2 regions of the Mucilaginibacter terrae genome follow, and region 1 is predicted to be linked to the other one. Evidence: riboswitches for the same ligand, from Rfam matches in the RefSeq annotation. Region 1 holds a riboswitch; the other holds the start of a gene.
What was found. Region 1 has a riboswitch for S-adenosylmethionine ahead of QE417_RS19945 (O-acetylhomoserine aminocarboxypropyltransferase/cysteine synthase family protein). Riboswitches for the same ligand answer to the same signal wherever they lie in the genome.
Positions count from the first base shown of each region.

Region 2: another riboswitch for S-adenosylmethionine. It lies ahead of metH (methionine synthase); the one in region 1 lies ahead of QE417_RS19945 (O-acetylhomoserine aminocarboxypropyltransferase/cysteine synthase family protein).

Region 1 covers NZ_JAVLVU010000001.1:4,646,913-4,655,645, forward strand. Annotated here, with positions in the region: gene QE417_RS19935 (homoserine dehydrogenase) at 1-974, opposite strand, end outside; gene QE417_RS19940 (homoserine O-acetyltransferase family protein) at 974-2,029, opposite strand; gene QE417_RS19945 (O-acetylhomoserine aminocarboxypropyltransferase/cysteine synthase family protein) at 2,216-3,550, opposite strand; SAM riboswitch class I at 3,815-3,931, opposite strand; gene QE417_RS19950 (TraB/GumN family protein) at 4,138-7,650, shown strand; gene QE417_RS19955 (hypothetical protein) at 7,660-8,169, opposite strand; gene QE417_RS19960 (RecQ family ATP-dependent DNA helicase) at 8,280-8,733, shown strand, end outside.
Region 2 covers NZ_JAVLVU010000001.1:3,762,173-3,770,905, forward strand. Annotated here, with positions in the region: gene metH (methionine synthase) at 1-3,384, opposite strand, end outside; SAM riboswitch class I at 3,537-3,649, opposite strand; gene QE417_RS16030 (OmpW/AlkL family protein) at 3,757-4,437, opposite strand; gene QE417_RS16035 (Bax inhibitor-1/YccA family protein) at 4,596-5,333, opposite strand; gene QE417_RS16040 (acyltransferase family protein) at 5,608-7,467, shown strand; gene nth (endonuclease III) at 7,460-8,224, opposite strand; gene QE417_RS16050 (hypothetical protein) at 8,272-8,472, opposite strand; gene QE417_RS16055 (RNA polymerase sigma factor) at 8,574-8,733, opposite strand, start outside.

The DNA.
Region 1 (8,733 bases):
CCGTTCTGTAATTTGGCTTTTTTATACTCGTAAGCGTAGTCGTAACGCAACGCGGCAATGTCTGACAGTACGGCTGAACCCGTTGGGTGACCACCCGCTCCCTTACCAAAAAAGAATTGCTGATCGGCAAAGGCGGCTTGTACGGTAACGCCGTTGTACTCGTATTCTACGTTGTATAAAAACTCGCTCTCTTTAACAAACTTAGGCAGTACAAACAGGGCCACATGCTGATCATCAAGCTCAATGGCTACCGGAACCAATTTAATTTTCAAGCATTTTTCGCGGGCGTACTGTAAATCATAGGCCGACAGGGTTTGTATGCCTATGTTAATTACTTTTTCAGGATCAATTACCACACCGTAGGCGTGGGCTGCGGCAATAATCAGTTTAAACTTAGCGTCGTAACCGCCAACATCCATAGTTGGGTCGGTTTCGGCAAATCCTAAATCCTGTGCTTGTTTAAGGGCGGCATCATAATCCAGTCCTTCTAAAAATCCTTTAGAAAGAATGTAGTTTGACGAACCATTGAAAATACCGCTGATAGAGTGTAACAGCTCGTTATCATAATACTCTTCGAGGTTACGAATGATAGGGATACTACCGCAAACAGCAGCCTCGTATAATAATGAGGTACCATGCTCACGCTGCAAATCTAATAACTCCTGTAAATGCAAGGCTATCATTTTTTTACTGGCCGATACCACATTTTTACCGGTTGATAACGCTCGCGACACAATTTCAAATGCGGCTTCGGTATCGTTGATGAGTTCGACTACGGTGTTAATTTCCGGGTCGTTCAGTATTTCGTTACGGTCTGTTGTAAAAAGGGAGGCATCGAGGGTACGCTTCTTTTCAGGGTTTTTGATGGCTATTTTCTTGATCTCGATATTCAGGTTCTTGGTTCTGATGATGTCGTGCAATCCTTGTCCAACTACACCAAAGCCAAACAAACCAATAGTAAGTTTTTTACTCATTAAGCTATTTTTTGTAATTCAATAATCTTTCCTCTAACGTCGGTTTTAATAAACGAGGAAATAATTTTAGTCAGGGTTTCAGTTTCAATTAAAAAGCCATCGTGGGCATAATACGAGTCGAACTCAGAATATGCTGCTTTAGGAATATGCCGGAACAGGTATTGCTGCTCCTCAATAGGAAATAAAATATCAGATTTAATGCCAATAACCAGCGTTTGTGCCTTAATGGTGCTCAGCGCCTTCTCCAACCCGCCACGGTTGCGGCCGGCATGGTGCGAATCCATGGCCTTGGTTAAGTACCAGTAGCTGTAGGCATTAAAACGGTTCACCAGTTTATCGCCCTGGTAACTTTGGTAGCTCGATGCGCGGTAACCATCGGTAATGTTATCATCATCCTCATGCTGGCGAATATTGTAGGCTTTATAACCACGATAAGAGAGTAGGGCCATGCTGCGTGCCGCCTTCAAACCTGCGCTGCCGCCCTCGGGTGTGCCATTGTTAAATGTAGCATCGGCCTGTAAAGCCAGGCGTTGCGACTCGTTAAAGGCAATGCCCCATGGCGAGTGTTTGGCATTGGTGGCTATTAAAATGAGTTGTTTAATACGTTCAGGCTCAATAATGCTCCATTCCAGGGCTTGCTGTCCGCCCAGTGAGCCGCCTATCAACACGTCTATTTTATCAATACCCAAATGATTGGCCAGCAGCAAGTGGGCTTGTACCATATCGCGTATGGTAACCTGCGGAAAGTTAAGATAATAAGGCTGCCCTGTAGCCGGATTGGTGCTTAGTGGATTGGTAGAGCCATAGTTTGAACTCAATACATTGGCACAAACAATAAAATGCTCGTCGGGATTAAAAAAGTAACCCTCGCCCACAATACCCTTCCACCAGTCTAACACGTCCGAATTAGCAGTAAGCGCATGGCAAACCCACACCACATTATCTTTAGCAGCATTTAGCTTACCGTAAGTGTGATAACCAATATCCAAACCTTCGAGCTGTGCGCCCGATTCTAATTCAACTGTGCCGTTATACCGGTAGTATTGTGTACTCATTTTAAATTCTGAAAGCCCCCTCGCTATGCAATTTCATTAAGTTAAGAGTATAAGAAGGTGGTCTGTGGGTACACAGACCACGGCGTGCCAGCCGATGCCTGTGTCCTCACAGGCATCTTTTCCTTAACTTAATAACATTGTCTCTTTTGTAGGGAAAACTTTACTATTAATCAATTAAAAACTATATCAGTTCAGTTCGGCCAATGCGGCTTCCTGTTGTTTAACTTTTTCAAAAGCCTGTTCAAAATCGGCTTTAATATCATCAATATGTTCAATACCCACGGCCACGCGCAGTAGGGTAGGCGTTACACCTGCCGATGCCTGCTCGGCTGCCGAAAGCTGTTGGTGAGTAGTAGCTGCTGGCTGTATAATAAGTGTTTTGGCATCGCCTACGTTAGCTAAGTGGCTCACTAATTCCAATGAATCGATAAAGGCCGATGCATTTTGCTTGTCACCTTTTAGCTCGAACGACAGCACCGCGCCGAAGCCATTTTTTAAATACTTTTTAGCCAGCGTATGGTGAGGAGATGATGGTAAGCCCGGGTAGTTTACTTTTTCTACCTGCGGGTGCTGCTCTAACCAGGTTGCCAGTTCTAATGTATTATCCACATGGCGTTGCACACGCAACGATAAGGTTTCCAAACCCTGAATTAACAGGAATGAGTTGAACGGCGACTGCGATGCACCAAAATCGCGCAAACCTTCAACCCGTGCACGTATAATATACTGGATGTTGCCAAACGGCCCGTTCACGCCAAACACGTCCGAAAAAACTAATCCGTGGTAGCCTTCGGATGGTTGGGTAAATTGCGGATACTTGCCATTGCCCCAGTTGTAATTTCCCCCATCAACTATTACACCGCCAATACTGGTGCCATGGCCGCCTATCCATTTGGTAGCGCTCTCTACCACCACATGCGCCCCATGTTCCAGCGGACGGAATAAATAACCGCCTGCGCCAAAAGTGTTATCAACAATTAAAGGCAAATCATACTTACGGGCTAATGCCGCTATCTGTTCAAAATCGGGGATGTTAAAACCGGGGTTGCCAATGGTTTCAAGGTATATGGCTTTGGTTTTATCGTCGATGAGTTGCTCTATGCTATCGGCATGGTCGTTTTTGGCAAAACGGGCCTCGATGCCAATGCGTTTAAAGGCAACCTTAAACTGGTTATAGGTACCGCCGTATAAAAATGGCGAGGTTACAAAGTTATCGCCTACCTGCAAAATGTTGTTAAGCGCCAAAAACTGCGCCGCCTGGCCCGATGCTGTTGCCAAAGCTGCTACACCGCCTTCTAAAGCGGTAATGCGTTTTTCAAAAACATCGGTAGTTGGGTTCATTAAACGAGTGTAAATGTTGCCAAACTCTTTTAATGCAAAAAGGTTGGCGCCGTGCTCGGCACTGTTAAATACGTATGAAGTAGTTTGATACAATGGCACCGCGCGCGATCCGGTTGTTGGATCGGCTTGCTGGCCTGCGTGTAGTTGTAGGGTTTCGAATTTTAAATTAGATGCTGACATGTTAATACGATTTAATGCTTTTGAAAACTTAGTTGCTTGGTGCTACAGGCGGAGGTAGGCTTACGCACGGGATATAGCAAGGGCCGTTGCGTAAATACACGTTACATTTTGCAGTAAATGCAAAAAATGCCTAACGTGCGGTGCCTTTAACAGCAGCAACACATGCAAATACAAGCATTGGCAGCGTTGTAAATCACAAGTGCACCCGTTGGGGCAGCAAATAAGTTGGCAGTAGTAAAGTAGTTAACTTGTTTCATGGCTATTAACTTATATCCCCCGGCCGTAATATCCAAACCGGGACAGGAATTGGCACCTTCTCCGTTCATCGGAGGGTTGCCAGCGGGTCATGGAGCCTGATCTCTCGCCGCTTCTTTATAAATCAAAACCTCAGTGAAGAGTATTTTTGATCAATGGTGTTTAAACCGTTGGTGCAAATGTAAGTGCTAATAGTTGAACTATGCAAGAATTATTTTGATTTTGTTGCAAAATGCCGCTTACGCTGCTGCAATCATATTTAAATCAGCAAAAATATTACGGCGTATTATAAATAAGTGCTATTTTTCAGCATCCTAAATAATCTGGACTATATGTTTCTGTTATCACAATTAACCGGCCGGGGTGCAAAGCTATCCTTCAACAAGCATCTGTTTGTATTTTTACTAACCCTATTGTTTTCTTTTCAGGCATTTTCGCAATCAGGCTCTAACTACAATCTGTTGTGGCGCATCAGCGGTAAAAATCTTAAAAAGCCTTCCTATTTATTAGGCACTATACATACTAAAAATAAACACGCGTTCGGGTACAGTGATTCGGTTGTGCTTGCCTTGCAAAAATGCGATGCATTTGCCCGGGAGTTACACCCTGATTCTACCGTGGCTGCGGCCTATCGGGCCAGTGCGGCCGAAGAAGACAGCAAACTCCGCAAGGCACTTTCGGCCAGCCAGTATAGTACCTTAGCCCAGCGTTTTGAAGATAAAAAAGGATACCCCATTGCCATTGCCGATGCATACGCCATTCAGGATCTATTAAAGACCGGCAAAGGTAAACCCGATGAAAAAAACACTTTTGCCGATGATTATCTGTACGGCATTGCACGTACCCTGCATAAAAACATTTACGGTCTCGAGAAATTTGACGACCAGATAGCATGGTTGAGTAACGAAGATAAAATTATAACTGCCATAGAGGCTTATGTTGATGATAAACCTTTAACTACCGGAGATGCCTTTGAAGAAAAGCTGGCAGAACTGTATGTTAAAGGTAATTTAGATAATATAAGTAAGTACCTGGAAGAAAGCAGCGCTTTGGATGCCGCATGGGTTACCCGTAATAAAAACATGCTCAATAGCATGCTGGGCGTGATGCCGCAATCATCGTTATTTACGTCCGTAGGCGTAGCGCATTTACCGGGTAAAGATGGTTTGATAGCGCTGTTACAGGCTCAGGGCTATACGGTAACACCTGTACAGTCTGCTTTTTCCGGTATCAGCTCCCAGTTTAAACCCGACCCACTGGTCTACAACTGGGCAACTTTTAACAATAAAGAAGATGGTTTCTCGATAGATATACCCGGGCTGGCCATGTTAGATGATAAGGGCGCCGGTATAAAAGCTGTCGTTTACCCCGATTTGTCTACCGGAATGGTTTACGGTGCATCGGCATTTAACATAGGCGAAAAGCAAAAGGCCGCAAACAACCTTGATGCACTTAAACAAGCGTTTGCCCGATATAAGCAAAACGTTAAAAATAAATATGCTAACGAGAAAAGCGTAACGGTTAATGGCTTACCGGGTATTCAGTTTTTACAAACCGATAGCCTGCAAACGGTGCGCATGCAATTTGTATTGGGTAACAATAAATTGTACCTCATGTACGTAGGCAACCGGCCCGATCTATATGATCAACCGTATGCCAATAAGTTTTTTAATTCGCTTAAAACGTTTAAGACGGCAGCGGCTCCTGTGCCGCAATCAACATGGATACCTTTTAACCATAGCAAAGGTGCGTTTAGTGTTTTATTGCCGGGCGAGCCGCAAGACATGCGCCGCGAAGTGCCCAACCCGGCCGATACCACCGGACCGTCTTACGTGCTGAATATGTACATGGCCAGCGATGTTAAAAATGGAAAAAACTACATTGTGCGTTATAACGATCTGCCAACCGGTATGTACATGAAAGATCTGACCACAGCTTATGAAAGCGTTTTTTCGACCTTGAAAAATAATGGCAAGCTGCTCAATAAACCAACTAAGGTGGTAAGGGATGGTGTTGAAGGGCGTGCGGTAAAAATGTTAATTAAAGATGCTTACCACGCCGACGTTGAGGTTTACATACGCGGAAACAGGCAATATATGTTGTTAAGGCAAAGCTCTGATAACAAGCCGGCTTCTCCCGATGAGTTTTTTGGTTCGTTGAGGTTTACCCCTTATGAGCCATCGCCCGAGTATATTTACAAACCTGCTGACGGTGCCTTTAGTGTCGATATGTTTACCATCCCGCGTACTATTATCGATACTGCGGAATCGACCTCATTTATATTTAATAGCACAACCACGCACGCAACCGACCCGTCGTCGGGTAATGTGTATTTGCTTGAGTACGCCAAAATAAGTCCGTATTATAAAACCCCGCACGTTGATTCGCTTTACCATACCCTTATTCATAATATGGTTAACTACACAGATACGCTGTTAAAGGTTGATACCGTAATGTTTGGTACACTTAAGGGACGCGAATTTATTACACAAAATAAAACTACACTTGATAAAAGGCGCCACCGTATATTATTTGATAACGCCAGTATGGTGTTTATGACTGGACGCATGAACAGTACCGACTATTTTACACCGGTAAGCGACCGTTTTTTTAGTTCTTACACTTCATTGAGCAAAACGCCTGCATTTGATTATGCGGCGCTCAAGGGTGAAAAAATATTGACTGACGTACGATCAACCGATACCTCGGTCGTGCGTTTGGCGCGTGGTGCTTTAAGTTACTACAAGTTTGATAAAACCGAACTGCCCCAGGTGTATGCGGCATTAAAAAAGATTTATCCTGATGATACTTTGGAGAGAGGGGTGCGTTATCGCCTTTTAGGAAATTTAGAGGACACGCACGATGCGCAAACGCTAACCGAGTTAGAAGCGCTATATAATACTCCGGGTACTGCCGATATTATCAAAATGCGTGCATTGGCTGCCATACCTTATTTAGATAAAAAGGAAGGGTATGACCTGTATTTGAAAAACCTAACCGGCAAAACCTTTGTAGCCAGTATAAATAATTACGAGTTATTCAGGCCGCTGAATGATTCATTAGAGTATACGGCTGCAAACTTTAGTAAACTATTGCCACTTTTGCCGCATCCGCAGTACCGCCACCATATTGTACGGCTGGCCAAAACCCTCATGCACGAAGACGATAAGCCGGCTTATAAACAATTGGTGAAAAGCAATTTTGCCACCCTTACCCAATATGCCGGGCAGGATTTTGACAAATATGCAACCGATACCACCGTAACGGCCTACAATACGGGCGTAGTGGCTTATATGGGTTTGATGGATGCACCCGCACCTGATAAACAACTGGTAGATCAATTGACCTCAATACTATTGAAAAGGGGACATGCCGAACCTGAAATGCTGAGCGTAGCTTTAGCACGTATTGCCAATAATTTACCTATGCCAAAGCTCATTAATGATTCGTTGCTGCGAACGCTGTACACCCGGCACGAAATTATGAATGCGTACAACAAGGTTGGTCAGCTCAGTAAGGTGCCGGTAAAATATACCACCCCTGCCGAGTTTGGCCGCGTGTGTATGTACAACTACGCAGGTGCAAATTCAGAAGATGATGAATACCCTGAAACTACCACTTTATTAGGCAACGTAACTTACAAAGGGCAAAACTATTTTGTATACAAGTTTACTTATAATTACGAAGATGAAGTAAACGAGTATATAGGCGTATATCGTCCGCAAAAGGCCGGGGCCAAACTCGATTTTAAAAATTACAACTGCTACACCGACTGGAATGCCAAAAAGAAAAACTGGCAGCAGCAGGCCATCAAAATGATTGCCGGGTGGAAGAAGCAGAAGTAATTTGTTTAACTACTTAACCGGTACGGTTGGGGTACGCTTGGTGATCTGTACCTTGCCAGCTACTTCAGGAAATAGTTGTTTCAACTGCTCGTCCGTCATGCCTCCTGCGTCAACAAAAGTCCAGGTTTTGCCCTTGTCGGTACTATTAGCCAATACGGTTGAGCTATTTGATACTTTTTTACCATTCATACTTATAACAACAGTTTGTAAAAGTGTACTGTATAAACCACTGCCTGTAGTAATAACTTTAGTTGGTTCTCCCATGGTTACGCTTTCAATTTTAACACCCTGAGATTTTACCTGTTCGAGACTTTGTTTTATAAAGCCAAGCATTTTTTCGCTGCCCCCGGCCATAGCAACCAGTTTGGGATGTGAGTATTTTACCACTGTATTATAATCACCATTCATGGTGGCCTTACCCATAAGTTGAGCCGCTGCCTTTATTTGGGCGGCTTGTTGGGCAAATGAATTAACTGCTGTAATTGTTAACAGTAGAAGGATAAGCAAGTGTTTTTTCATCTTGACTAATTTGTGTAAGTAACTGCAAGTGGTCAATATTATATATAATTATCAATAATACAACTACACCTTGTAACACAAATCCTTTATTATTGTTGCTGTTTATATACATGACCATACAGCAAATACTTCAGCATTACTGGAAACATGATACGTTCCGGCCCTTGCAGCAGCCCATTATCGATTCGGTAATGCAGGGGCGCGATACGCTGGCGCTGCTGCCTACGGGTGGAGGCAAGTCGGTTTGTTACCAGGTACCTGCCATGGCTATGGAGGGTATTTGCTTGGTTATTTCGCCGCTTGTAGCCCTCATGAAAGACCAGGTGGATAGCCTGCAGGCTAAAGGTATCGAGGCTATGTCCATCGTATCGGGCATGGGCAAGCGTGAGGTTGATATTGCGCTGGATAATTGCATTTATGGCCCGGTAAAATTTCTGTACCTCTCGCCCGAACGGCTTATGAGCGATTTAGTGCGCGAGCGCATCAAGTACATGAAGGTAAACCTCATTGCCATTGATGAGGCGCATTGTATATCACAGTGGGGATATGATTTTCGCCCGCCTT
Region 2 (8,733 bases), 880 kb from region 1:
TTCCTTAATTAAGTCCTCGTTGCTTAATTGCTCGTCTTTAGCATAACCCCAGTATTCGCGACGAACCAGTTCATGCATTTTTTCGGCAAAGGCTTCGGCAAGGCGGTCGGCTATGGCTTTGATCATGATGCTGTTGTAATCATCGTGGTCGGCCTCGTATTCGGCAACCAGTTCATCACAACCAATACCGGTGGTTACGGCAAAGCCGCCAAAGTAATCGGGCACGCCGGTTTCTTTAGGTGCAATAAAGTCAGACAGGGCATAGTAGGGCTCACCTTTGGCTTTTTCGGCTTGTTGGCGTAGCGTATGTATGCGGGTTAGCAATTGCGTGCGGCTTTCATCAGCATACAACTCAATGTCGTCTCCCACGCTGTTAGCCGGCCAAAAACCTATAACGCCGTTGGCTTGAAGCAGGTTTTCATCAATTACTTTATTTAATAAAGCCTTCGCATCGTCAAATAGCTTGGTGGCTTCAACCCCAACGTTTTTATCGGTTAATATTTTAGGATAGCTGCCGCGTAGCTCCCAGGTATGAAAAAACGGTGTCCAATCAATATAAGGCACCAGTTCTTTCAGCGGATAAGCTTCGAAAACCTTTGTGCCGGTGAATGATGGTTTGCAAGCCACCGCTCCGTCTAAATTTAGTTGAAACTTATTGGCGCGGGCTTCCTCTAAACTCAGGAAGCGTTTGTCGTTTCGTTTATTCAGGTGAGCTTCACGGGCTTTTTCGTATTCGGCTTTAATACCTTGAATATACTCATCGCGGTTTTCTTTGCTCATTAAAGTGCTGCAAACGGTTACGCTGCGCGATGCATCCAGCACATGGATGGCTGCGCCCGAATAATTAGGCGCAATTTTCACTGCTGCGTGAATACGTGAAGTAGTAGCCCCGCCCACAATTAACGGAATGGTAAAGCCTTGGCGCTCCATTTCTTTGGCAAAATGTACCATTTCATCAAGCGATGGGGTAATTAAACCGCTAAGCCCAATAATGTCTACGTTATGCTCCTTGGCTGCTTCAATAATTTTTTGTGCCGGCACCATCACCCCAAGGTCAATGATCTCGAAGTTGTTACAGGCCAGTACTACGCCAACAATGTTTTTACCAATATCATGTACATCGCCTTTAACGGTGGCCATCAATATTTTACCGGCATTGCTGCGCTGGTTGGCATCAGCATTTAATAGCTTTTCGGCTTCGATGAACGGTAGTAAATAAGCTACAGCCTTTTTCATTACCCTGGCCGATTTTACCACTTGTGGCAAGAACATTTTACCGGCTCCAAACAGGTCGCCTACTATGTTCATGCCGTCCATCAGCGGGCCTTCAATTACTTCCAGCGTACGGGCATATTGCACCCGCGCTTCTTCCACGTCGGCATCAATGTACTCCACAATACCTTTAACCAGCGCATGCGACAGTCGCTTTTGCACCGGCTCGTTGCGCCAGGCTTCGTCGCGTACTATTTCTTTGCCTTTTCTTTTAACCGTGTCGGCATATTCTACCAAACGCTCGGTGGCATCGGGGCGGCGGTTTAACAACACGTCTTCTACCAGTTCGAGCAATTCTTTAGGTATTTCCTCGTAAACCTCGAGCATACCTGCGTTTACAATGCCCATATCCATACCCGCCTTTATGGCGTGGTATAAAAATGCCGAGTGCATAGCCTCGCGCACCACATTGTTACCACGGAAAGAGAACGAAATATTACTTACCCCGCCGCTCACTTTGGCATGGGGCAGGTTTTGTTTTATCCAGCGGGTGGCTTTAATAAAATCTACCGCATAATTATTATGCTCCTCTAAACCGGTGGCTACGGTAAGGATGTTGGGGTCGAAAATAATATCTTCGGGAGGGAAGCCAATTTCGTTAACCAAAATATCATATGAGCGTTTGCATATTTCAACCCGGCGTTCATAATTATCAGCCTGGCCTTGCTCGTCAAACGCCATTACAACCGTAGCAGCTCCATAGCTTAATATTTTGCGGGCATATTCTTTAAACTTTTCTTCACCTTCTTTAAGCGATATAGAATTTACAATACCTTTTCCTTGCAAGCATTTCAAACCAGCCTCTATAACCGACCATTTCGATGAATCGACCATGATAGGCAACTTGGCAATGTCAGGCTCGGAGGCAACCAGGTTCAGGAATTTCACCATCACCGCTTCCGAATCAATCATGCCCTCATCCATGTTAATATCAATAACCTGGGCACCGCCCTCTACCTGCTGGCGGGCAACGGTAAGGGCTTCTTCATAGTTTTCGGCCAGTATCAGTTTCGAAAACTTGGGCGAACCGGTGATATTGGTACGCTCACCCACGTTTACAAAGTTGGTAAGCGGGGTAACGGTAACTGCTTCCAGGCCGCTAAGGCGCATATAGGTTTCTACCTCAGCTTTTTTGCGGGGCTGATATTTGGCTGCGCGATCGGCAATACATTTAATGTGCTCGGGTGTAGTACCGCAGCATCCGCCTACTATGTTTACCAGTCCGGCCTGCATAAAATCGTCAACCTGGTGCGCCGTTTCGTGCGGGGTTTCGTCGTATGCGCCAAATTCGTTAGGTAAACCGGCGTTAGGATAGGCTGATATAAATACGTTGGCTTTATCAGAGAGTTCCTCTAAATAGGGGCGCATTTCGCGCGCACCCAAAGCACAGTTTAAACCAACCGATAGTAGGTTAGCGTGGCGCACCGAATTCCAGAAAGCCTCCACCGTTTGCCCCGAAAGGGTGCGGCCCGAAGCATCGGTAATGGTACCCGAAATCATGATGGGTAGGTTTTTGCCGCTTTCTTCGGCATAACGCTGTGCGGCAAACAAAGCCGCCTTGGCATTCAGCGTATCAAATATGGTTTCAATAAGTAACAGGTGCGATCCACCGTCAACCAAACCGCGTATCTGCTCATAATAAGCTTCGGCCAAATTATCAAATGTTACCGCGCGGTAACCCGGGTCATTTACATCGGGAGATAACGAGGCCGTACGGTTAGTTGGGCCAACGGCACCGGCTACATAGCGGGGCTTATCAGGGTTATTTTGGGTATAAACATCAGCAACCTCACGGGCTAAACGGGCACCCTCAAAACTAAGTTCATAACCCAGCTCTTCCATATGGTAATCGGCCAGTGATATGCGCTGGGTACTGAAGGTATTTGTTTCAATAATGTCGGCCCCGGCATCCAGGTACTCGGCATGTATGGCTTTAATCACATCAGGACGGGTAAGATTTAAAAGGTCGTTATTGCCTTTTAAATCACTCGGGTGATCTTTAAAACGCTCTCCGCGAAAATCCTCCTCCGTCAATTGATAGCGCTGAATCATGGTACCCATGGCGCCGTCAATTATCAATATGCGTTTTTGTAGTTGTTCTCTAATGTCCATTGCTTAGTAAGAAAGTAGTAAGTAAAAAGTAGTAAGCAATATTCATTGATATACAAAGTATAAAGCTGTATAGTCTTAATACTTTGTACTTACTACTAAGTACTAACTAAAACAGCTTATATCGAAAAGTCGGTGTGTTGGAATTTGACTCTCGCTTATCCGTCTTAAAACCTTACAGTACGATTTTAAGTAGATTGTAGCACCTTGTAAGTACAGGTTGCTAAGACTTCGCAGGGTCCAGTCCCTCCATCTTTCTCTATAAGCGGTACAAATTTGCAAAATAACGGTGTGAATTGCAATAGCAGCAGAGGTATTATGCACAAAAGCCGTTTCATAATTTTATGAAACGGCTTAATACATAAGTGATGTAGCTTAAAACCGGTATCCAAGTCCTATGCCAACAACCCAGGGGTTAATTTTTACATCGGCATTAATATTTCTTAAAACAGGAGCCAGGGCAGGGCTGCCAGCAGGCGTTAAGTTAGATGCATCAACCGAAACATCTGTTGAAAGAAAGATCTTTTTAACATCGAGGTTGATGAACATACTTTTGCTGATGTCAAAATCAACGCCGAGCTGTGCGGCAAAGGCAAATTTGTTTTGGTATGATATATCCTGTACAACGGGTCCTTTATCAGCATTGTAAAATATAGTGTAGTTTGCGCCTGCACCAATATATGGTTTTACAAATGAGCCTGTTGGTAAATGGTATTGCAAGGTTAGGGTTGGAGGCAGCAGCCATACTTTACCCAAATCAACATCAGCTTGTGCTGCTCCGCCTATAGCACTCAGGTTTGATGCCTTCGTGCTTACCTTATGCCGGGTGGTTGCCAAAATAAGTTCGGCCGAGAAATTTTTGGCAAAAAAGTAGGTAAAGTCTAATTCGGGTACAAAAGTGTTGCTGATTTTGGCATCGCCGCCTATAACGCCTATTTCGGCACTTTCGGACGGTATAACGCCTATGCCTCTAAGCCGTATATTCCATTCATGTTTTTGCTGAGCAAAACTGGTAAAACCCATAAGTAGCAAAAAAGATAAGAGTAGATTTTTCATAATACAGTTGAATCAAATTATGTTTCAAATGTATCGGGCAGCATTTACCTTATTCTTGATTGGGGGCATGTACAAGAATGATACTCATCATTGATGCCTATAAACAACAAAAGCCACCCCTAAAGGCAGCTTTGTTATATTGAAGTAAGGGTTTAATATTAATCGCCGCGGCGGCCACCAAATATTCTTAATAATGATAAAAACAGGTTAATAAAATCGAGGTATAGGGTTAATGCACCCATAATGGCCATCTTTTTAGCATCAGCCATGCCGTATTCTAAACCTGCGCCAATGCGTTTTAGCTTTTGCACATCATAAGCGGTTAAGCCCACAAACACGGCCACACCTATATAGCTTAAAGCCTTGTTCATGCCCGGGCTTTGAATAAACATGTTCACCAATGATGCGATAACCATGCCCATTAGGCCCATTATCATGAGTGAGCCAAATTTTGTCAAGTCCTGGTTGGTAGTATAACCAGCCACAGCCATGATGCCAAACACTGCCGATGCCGTAATAAACACGCCTACCACCGACGATTGGGTATACACCATTAGCACAAAGCTTAAACCGGCACCCATAAGCACAGCAAACAAAAGAAACAGCAGGGTAAGCACCGGTGCCGAAAACTTGTTAATGCCAAAAGACATGGCAATTACAAAAACAATAGGCGCAAACATAACAATGGTGCCCAAGCCTGTGCGGCCACCGGTAACAGGGTCGAGCAGTAAGTTTGTGTATTGCTGATTGGTAGCAAATAAGTAAGCAACAAAAGCAGATACACCCAATGCCACAAACATCCACATAAACACATTGGCAATGAATTTACGCGATGAAGCATTTTCATCGAGCTGTACTACATTCTTGTATTGATAATTAAAATTATTGTTTTCCATTTTTAATAATTAGTCACACTGATAAGATAATGATACAAGATTATACCTTTTTGACTAATAATACAACGTGAAAAGGTGTGTATTTATTTTAGTTTGCATAGGGTTATGGTTACCTTAAAAATATAAAGAGTCGTATATATTTATATGGAACAGGTATTAGCATTTTAGCAAAAATAGGTTAGGTTTATTATTAGAGTATTATGATTATTGATTGCCGGGGTTAAATATTTAATTTATGGATATATTAGTAGCGTTTATGCTTAACTTATAACATATGGCCAACCCGGTTAATACCATTAAAGATTTCAGATACGATATTAATGCTTTGAGGGCAATTGCCATTATTGGAGTATTGTTTTTCCACTATAAGGTAAGTTATTTTGATGGTGGTTTTGCAGGCGTAGATGTTTTCTTCGTTATTTCGGGCTATTTAATGACCCGTATAATTGTAAAGGGGCTTGATAAGGGAGGATTTTCATTTGCCGATTTTTACGGAAAGCGGCTCAAACGTATATTACCTGCTTTACTTTTTTTAATACTGCTGCTTACCGTTGCCTGTTTTTTTATTTATTTCCCGGGCGACTACCGCACCGCTCAGCGTAATGCAGCAGCCAGTTTATTATTTGTGTCAAATATTTTATACTGGAAAACCACCAATTACTTTGCCACCGCTTCAGACGATAATATATTACTACACACCTGGTCATTATCTGCCGAGTGGCAGTTTTATTTGTTATACCCTGTATTGCTATTAGTCTTATACAAGGTAGTCCGTAATAAAAAGCTTCATTTGCCGGTATTTATTTTGGTAACCCTGGGACTATATGTAATGGCCGTTAAGTGGAGCCACCGCGATCAAACTTCGGCTTTTTACCTTTTGCCAACCCGCTCGTGGGAAATGTTGTTTGGCGGTATTGCTTTTTTAGCTCAAGACTATGTTAAGGCATTTAAGGCACGTTGGCTATTAGCCCTTGCCGGGTATGCCGCCATAATATTTTGTTACCTCACTTATAAAAGCGGAATGTTTTGGCCCGGTACAAAAACTATGGTGCCTGTTTTGGCCACGTTTTTAATCATCGTAGCCAACTGCGATTTTAAGGTACTCAGGTTTTCAGCGGTGCAATTCATCGGTAAAATATCATACTCATTGTACCTGTGGCACTGGCCGGTATTTGTTATAGGGCAATACCTGGGTTTTGATCTAACCCCGGTATCGGTTATAGTGTATACGTTAATAGCTGTTGTATGCGGATATATATCTTACCGTTTGGTTGAAACGCGTAACTATAACAGCAACCCGCAAATTTTAACAGCTGCTTTTACTTTATTAATTTTTACCGGTTGTTTTGCTTACTTGCCTGCAAACAACATTGTTTTTAAAAACAGCACGGTTAACATTGCTAATTATAAAGACATGCAAAATGAGAGTAAAAGCAAGCATGATGGGCCTCACTGCTGGATATCAAGAAACGTAAATGATTTTGATAAAGGAGAATGCCTTGCTATTATTCCGCAAAAGAAAAACTTTTTGTTGATAGGTGATAGTCATGCTGCCCAGTTTGCAGGTGTATTCAGGGAAGAGTTTAAAAAGCGCAACATCAATTTAATGCAAGCTACGGCAAGCGGTTGTTTTGCCATAAAACGGCCAAATGGCGAAGCGCGTTGCCGTGAGCTGATGGCTTATGTTTATGATGACTTTATAAAAAACAACAGTACCAAAATTGACGGTGTAATTATATGCGGAAACTGGGTTAGCGGGTATAAAACCCGTACTGATTTGGTAAACGATTTAAAAAACACTTTAGCTCATTTGCAAAAAAGCAACGTACCTGCTGTAATTATAGGGCAAAACGAAACTTACAAAATGACTTATCCTTACATATTGGCGCGTGAAAATGAGTATAATGTAAGCATAAGCAAAAAGTATCTCACCCCCGAATCGGTTGAAATAAACAAGTACCTGAAAAGTAATCTGAAAGATAGCTATATAGACGTATACAACTACGGGCAAACTCCAAAACCGGTTAACGATGTTCCATACATGTCTGACCGTAATCACCTGAGCACTCATGGGGCAAGGCTGGCCATGAATAAAATTTTGGCGAACCCAGCTTTTGTAAATATGCTCAATTAACAAACGTAACCTTTACATCGCCTACAACATCGGTTTTAGCAACTTTAACCTTTTTTGCAATGCTTGCTTTGGCAGTTTTCTTTTTAGCCACTTTAGCCGTTTTGCTAAACACCAACGCTGCTTTGCCGCTTTGGTAATACTTGCAAAAATGCGTTAACGGGCAAATCTCGCATTTAGGACGGCGTGCCAAGCAAATATAACGGCCATGTAATATGAGCCAGTGGTGTGCCATGGCTATAGTTTCTTTAGGCAAAAATTCTATCAATTGCTTTTCAACCGCCAAGGGTGTGCGTGCATTGGTGGTTAAACCAATGCGGTTACTTACCCTGAATACGTGGGTATCAACTGCCATGGCCGGGGCATTGTAAACTACCGAGGCAATTACATTGGCTGTTTTGCGGCCCACACCGGGCAGCTTTTGCAGCTCATTTAAGTCTGATGGTACCTGGCTGTTAAATTGTTCAACCAGCATTTTTCCCATCCCGGCCAGGTGTTTAGATTTGTTGTTAGGATAGCTTACGCTGCGTATATAAGTAAAAATCTCATCAGCATCAGCAGCCGCCAAATCTTCAGGAGTAGGGAAGCGCTTAAACAAGGCTGGCGTAACCTGGTTTATACGCTTATCAGTACATTGTGCCGATAAAATAACCGCCACCAGCAACTCGTATGGGTTGGAATAGTGCAGTTCCGTTTCGGCATCGGGCTGGTGTTTCGAAAAATATTCGACAAGTAACTGATAGCGTTCTTTTTTGAGCATTGCACAAATATAAAAAAAGCCCCGTTTTAGCGGGGCTTTGTAGTGCGTTAACGCAAGCTTTTAGAGTAGTTGAGCAAATTCTCAATGGTTTGCTTTTTAGGTTTTACCTGTAAAGCATCTAACTCTGTGCGCAGTGCATGATGGAACAATAGTTCGTCGGCATCTGCATATTCGGTCACATCTATTCCCTCAACCATATCCTTACTGTTAGTGATCGCGTTTAAAAATTTTGTAGAAGTTTCATCCATAAGCTTTACTTGTTGTGTTCGTGTGTGTTTGTCAACAAATAACGCCTAATCCTTAATGATTATTTTAATGAATGATATAAATTTTTAATTTTTTTTCACTATTAGTTCTTCAAGCTCAATTCTTTGGTCTGCATCATCTTGCGCAGGTTGTTAAGGGCATAGCGCATACGGCCCAAAGCCGTGTTAATACTCACCTCGGTAACGTCAGCAATTTCTTTAAAGCTCATGTCGCCAAAGTGGCGCATGATTAACACTTCTTTT